2 regions of the Cytobacillus sp. Bva_UNVM-123 genome follow, and region 1 is predicted to be linked to the other one. Evidence: riboswitches for the same ligand, from Rfam matches in the RefSeq annotation. Region 1 holds a riboswitch; the other holds the start of a gene.
The links. A riboswitch is a leader RNA that binds a small molecule or an ion and turns the genes downstream of it on or off. The one in region 1 is predicted to bind cyclic di-GMP.
Positions count from the first base shown of each region.

Region 2: it holds a riboswitch for cyclic di-GMP, as region 1 does, so the genes downstream of both, KDN24_RS03070 (transglutaminase domain-containing protein) here and KDN24_RS00920 (hypothetical protein) in region 1, are expected to answer to the same signal.

Region 1 is NZ_CM177772.1:168,406-171,539, forward strand. Features, by position in the region: gene KDN24_RS00915 (acyltransferase family protein) at 1-441, shown strand, start outside; cyclic di-GMP riboswitch class I at 1,086-1,168, shown strand; gene KDN24_RS00920 (hypothetical protein) at 1,205-1,435, shown strand; gene KDN24_RS00925 (MerR family transcriptional regulator) at 1,690-2,481, shown strand; gene KDN24_RS00930 (ABC transporter ATP-binding protein) at 2,484-3,134, shown strand, end outside.
Region 2 is NZ_CM177772.1:617,031-620,164, reverse strand. Features, by position in the region: gene KDN24_RS03085 (CD3073 family putative ECF transporter S component) at 150-725, shown strand; gene KDN24_RS03080 (CD3072 family TudS-related putative desulfidase) at 715-1,179, shown strand; gene KDN24_RS03075 (YbaK/EbsC family protein) at 1,217-1,729, opposite strand; cyclic di-GMP riboswitch class I at 1,890-1,976, shown strand; gene KDN24_RS03070 (transglutaminase domain-containing protein) at 2,018-3,134, shown strand, end outside.

The DNA of each region.
Region 1 (3,134 bases):
TATCATCGCAAATGGTTTTTAACTATGAGTGCGAGAGCAGGATACATCTGGCTTGTTATTGGAATATTAATAGTGACCATTTTGTATTTTGGAGGAAATACGATAGATCCTTTTCTTTTAAAGGGTGGACAAAACTTCGGTTCGTTGGCTCGATCATTAATTGAGACGTTACTGTGTATTTCACTTGTAATCGGTCTTCTAATATTATTTAGAGAGAAAGTTAACGGCGCTAATCGTTGGTCAAAGATGTTAGCAAACAATGTATTTGTTGTTTATTTCATCCATGTCCCAGTAGTTGTCTTTCTTCAATATACATTGAAGGACCTACCAATATCAGTCTGGACTAAATTTCTTATAACGGTATTTTTAGGAATCATTCTAAGCTTTTTGCTAAGTCATTTTGTATGGCGAAAGATTCCATACCTCAAAAAAATGATGTAAAAGGAAATAATTTTTAGATAAGTGAAAAAGCCAGCATTAATGCTGGCTTTTGTCTTAATAGGATAATGATGTGTCATAAAAATAATGGTTCTTGTTCAACGGGTGCTTTACTTTAATAAGCTCCATTATTAAAAGACTTTAAATGTACACATAGCAGTGGAATATATTAGCAAAATGTATTCAACTAACATCTATCTTGTTGGTTCAAATTGGTTCAAGTAATGTCAATTTCAATCCTTTACCATACATTTTTATCCATATAACAATTCCCAAAACGTAGATATAAATGGATTATGATGTATTCAATACACTTAGAATATATCTGTATATTTCTCAAAACGTTAATATATCAACGTATCAAGACTCTTTTCACTTATGTGGAAAGGGTCTTTTTTATGCTTAAAAAGAATTCTCGAATATTTAAATTACTGTTAATACGATTCATAATCTTTAGATTAGTAAATGAAATAAAGTATCTCCTACACAGCTTTTAAGAGTCTGTTTACCATTTTTAAAAATTTATCTTATTTTTTGGCGAAAAAGATAGAAAAATGTCAAAAGATATATTGTGAATTTTTAAATAATTTAGTAATATAGTTCTACTACCTTCTTTTATATCATTTATGGGTTTCCAAATTGCATTTTGTACGAAATGGCAAAGCCATTGAAAAATGGTGACGCAAAACTATAGGGGCTAAGTTATTTAATAAGCCAGCCAGTTACCGAATATAACTCTTACTGAATAGATAAGGGGGAATGTAGTTTGGAGATAGGTAAAGAGCGTAAAGATCGTTCTTTAGAATTAGTCAGTCGTGATATAAGAATTTTAAGAAATTTAATGTATCAAGCTAAAGAACGCTTAGGAAGAATGGATGATCCGCTTTTAATTCAAATTAGTCAATTTTTAGATTTAAAGCTAAATCTACAAAATGAATTAATGAAATCCCATAAACGAAGAGGAGGAATGGTCATATGCGTAAAAAGAAACAAATAAATAAAATAGTAAAAAATAACCTTAAAAAGCTTTCGAAGGAAAATGAACAATTACAATGGCAGAAATCAGTTGTTAGGGAGGAGTACGTGAATTCAAAGTAGGAGAATGATTCATTGAAAATGATAAGTATGAGTGGAAAATCTAATGTATAGATGAAGGTAGACAGTTGACTTGTTAAAAAGTGAACTGTTTTTTTTTTGCTATTGCTCGTGACGTTGCGTCATATATTATAGTAAAGATAAGGAGTTCTTTACATGGTGCAAACGGATTTATTAACTGTTGGAGAGCTGGCAAAGGTGATGGGCGTAACGGTTCGTACTTTACAATATTATGATAAGGAAGGGTTGTTAAAGCCCTCAGCTAAAAGTGAAGGGGGACGCCGTCTTTATTCAAATAAGGATTTAGTTAAACTACATCAAATCCTGTCATTAAAGTATTTAGGTTTTCCTTTAGATAAAATTAAAAATATGATGTTGTCTTTAGACACACCAGATGAGGTCGCTTTCGTATTAGAAAAGCAGTATATGGTTGTTGAAGAGCAAATTAAGAATTTACAAAAAGCACTTACGGCCATTGAGGCGTTGCGAAAAGAGGTTCTATTAATAGAAGAAGTGAATTTTAGCAAATATGCGGATATTATTTCCCTTTTGAAAATGGAGAACAAAAACTATTGGGTGTTGAAATTGTTTGATAATCAATTATCCAGTCATATACGAGATAGATTTGTAGACAATCAAGAATTAGGCGCTGAACTTTACAGAACTTATTTTACGATTCTTGAAGAGGCTGTTTTATTAAATAAGCAAAATGAGCCGGTTCAAAGTAGAAAAAGCATTGAGCTCGCGGGGAAATGGTGGGCGATGATTTCCGAATTTACGGGTGGAGATATGAGTTTACTGCCAAAGCTAATGTCTTTTAACGATAATAAAAAGGGATGGGATGAAGAAATAGCTGCTAAGCAAAAACAAGTCGACGATTACATAGGAAAAGCGCTTATGTGCTATTTTACCAAAAATGGAATTTCCATTCCCGAAATGGAGGGATAACATTGAATACTGTAATGAAAGTTGAAAATTTGCAAAAAAGCTATGAACGTCATTATGTGTTAAATGGGATATCCTTTTCGGTGGAAAAGGGTGAAATTTTTGCGTTGCTCGGCACAAATGGAGCGGGAAAGACGACTGCCCTTGAATGTTTAGAGGGAATCCGTAAGTATGATAATGGGACGATAACGATTCAAGGCAAGATAGGTGTTCAATTGCAATCTTCTTCATTACCACAAAATATGAAAGTAATGGAAGCGGTGAGGCTCTTTACGAAGTGGAATGGTGTTCAAGTTGATCTGAAATATCTTGAAAGACTTGGGGTAACTCAATTCAAGAAAAAGCGATATGGAGAGCTTTCAACGGGGCAAAAGCGACGTTTGCATCTTGCTTTAGCTATGATAGGGAATCCGGATATTGTTTTTTTGGATGAGCCGACTGCAGGATTAGATGTTGAAGGAAGGGTCTCGCTTCATGATGAGATTCGATTACTGAAAAGTCAAGGAAAAACAATTATTATGGCAAGCCATGACATGGCTGAGGTCGAGGAGCTTTGTAATAGAATTGCTATCCTCAAAGATGGTGAGATTGCTTTTATTGGAACGGCAAATGAACTGACGGAGCATATGCAAGGTGTTCAACGAATTCACTTTAGG
Region 2 (3,134 bases), 450 kb from region 1:
TATATATCGATAATATAAATAAGAATTTATAGTTTTTTTCGATACAAGAGAAGTTCTAGTCATTTTCGTGATAAATGTCATTCCCGCTAATAAAACGATCATGATACTAATTAATTGTTTGCAAATTGGATAAGGAGAGGAAATTTAGTATGAGTAATCGAAAAACGGTCATTTTAACTTATGGAGCGCTATGTATTACGATGAATGTCGTGCTTGGGACGGTTATTTCCGCTTTGAAAATCCCACTATTATTTCTTGATACGATCGGAACGGTTTTAATGGCTGTCTTGTTTGGTCCTTGGTGGGGGGCACTAACAGGCTTATTAACGAATGTTGTTTTAGGTATGACAACGAGCCCTACAGCTATTTTCTTTGGTTTAGTCAATGTCGCCATCGCAATTGTCGTTGGATTTATGGCAAGAAGATTTAATTTTTCTAAATGGTATATTGCACTCATAACAGGCTTAATTCTATCAATTGTTGCACCACTTATTGGAACACCCATTGCAGTTGCGCTCTTCGAGGGATTAAATGGAAGTGGCTTTGATGTAGTTGTCTTATGGCTAAGAGCATCTGGTGAAACTGTTTTTGCTTCTACTTTTATTTCTAGAATTACAGGGAATATTGTCGATAAAATTACTACTTGCTTACTTGTTATGTTTATCATTGTTAAGCTGCCAATTTTCCAAAAAGTATATAAAGGAAAACATCACCATGCTGCGTAATAAAAGAATCCTTCTTGTTTCCCATTGCATCATGAACCAAAACACTGTTATTGAAGGAGAGGCACGGAGCTTAGGAGCCATTTCATCAGCAGTCGATTGGATTCAAACTGAAGGCTTAGGAGTCCTTCAGCTGCCATGCCCTGAATTCACTTTTCTTGGACTTGATCGGCCACCCATGACATACGAAGAATATGATCATGAAAAATATCGTTTGCATTGCCGAAAAATTTTACAGCCCATTATCGAACAATTAATGGAATACAAAAGATGCGGATATGAAATAACAGGCATTCTTGGAATTCAAAGCAGCCCTTCCTGTGACATGACAAGAGGTGTTTTTATGGAAGAACTGAAGAAACTTCTACTGGAACAGCAAATTCCAATTGAAACTCAATGGTTTCTACCCGATCAACAAGAACCGATCTTTAATCATAAAGAACATTCAATCAAATAAAGGACAAGGGAGCAGATCCCTTGTCCCTATTTTAGTTTCATATTTCCTCACTTACAGCTGCTTTTCTCATCTGTTCTTCTTCCCAGCCTTTACAAACATCAATCCATTGCTTAGCGTATGAATATTCAAACACTTCATTGCATGTTAACTCGATAGCTGAATTTGCACTTCCACATGCAGGAAAAACCGTTTTAAAGCGCTGCAAAGATACATCTAAATAAACATCCAATTCATTGGCCAATCCAAATGGACAAACACCCCCAACTGCATGTCCCGTTTGCTCTAAAACCTCTTCTGGTGACAGCATCCGCGCCTTTAGATTAAACATTTGGCGAAACTTTTTATTATCAATTTTTGCATCGCCAGCTGCAACAACTAAGATCGCTTTGTCATCCTCACCCCGAAAGGATAAAGTTTTGGCAATCCGAGCTGGAATCACGCCGATGGCAATTGCCGCTAGTTCTACTGTCGCACTTGAAACATCAAACTCCATTATATCTTTATCTCGATTCCACTGTTTAAAATGCGTTTTCACATTCTCCAACGACATCCTCTTCATCCTTTCATTATCATTATTATTGAGATAATATCATTTCTTAATCATAATAGGCAAAATAAATTCTTTTGAAATCTAAATCCCTATTACATGAATTATTCGTCTAGGTCAAGAGTCCTGCCCCCCTTGTCCCAAAATTCTCAATATACTATAATAATAGTAACGGCAAACCAATTGAAAAATTGGGACGCAAAGCCACAGGTCTAAGGCAAAATATTGCTAGGATGGCTGGGTTACCGTATTAATTCTGCAAAGAATTATATCGTAAAGGAGAGATTCAATATGTTCAAGAAAGGTTTTTTTGTCGTTCCATTTTTATTTACACTTCTATTTACACTAAGCTCACATACTTCTGCAAAAGAGCTTGATCCTCATGAAGTAACTTATCAAAATCTCTTAGATGCTATTACTAGTTACAAAAGCACGGCTACTTTTCCCTCTCAATCTATTTCCTATAAGGATGTTGGTTCGATCATAAATGAAGTTCTTGCTGATCATCCTGAAATCTTTTATTTTCAGCATGACGGAACAAAAATCTATTCCGATGGCAAAATTGAACTGAAATATAAATATTCTACTAGTAAAATAAACGAAATGGTAAAAAATCAAGATGCTAAAATAAATAGTATTCTTAAAGATACGATAAAATCAGGTTTCTCTGATTTTGATAAAGTGAAAGCAATTCATGATTATATTATCTTGCATACTGCCTATGACTGGGAAAATTATAATCAAAACAAAGTGCCTGAAGCTTCGTATACTCCATATGGACTGTTAATGAATGGCATGGCTGTCTGTGAAGGCTATTCCAAAACAATGAAACTATTACTAGAAAAAGTCGGAATTGAAACCCACTATGTTACTGGCAAGGCCAAAGAAGGGGATCATGCATGGAATTTAGTCAAAGTGGATGGAAAATATTTCTATATTGATACTACTTGGGATGATCCCGTTCCGAATAGAGCTGGAGAGATAAGCTATCAATATTTTCTTGTTCCTGCTTCTGTTCTAAAAAAAGATCATACATGGAATGAGAAACTGTATCCTGAAGCAAAGAGCAATAAATACGCGTATTTTCAAGAATTCTTTTCAGTTAAAGAATTAAACTCGTATTACTACTACTCAAACAGCAAGGATCAAAATAAGCTATACCGAATGAAAAAAGATGGCAGCGGGAAAACAAAATTACTTAATGTGAGCTCACCATATTTTGTCGTTACGAATCAAGCTATTTATTTTAGTAACTATTCAAATGGAGGCTACTTATATCGCTCGAATATCGACGGTTCGAAGCAAAAGCAGCTCAATAAAATTCACTCTATCGATCTTTATATTGAAAACAATAAACTCAATTATACGAATAAAACTACAGGTGCAAAAGGTTCACTGAAAATATCTT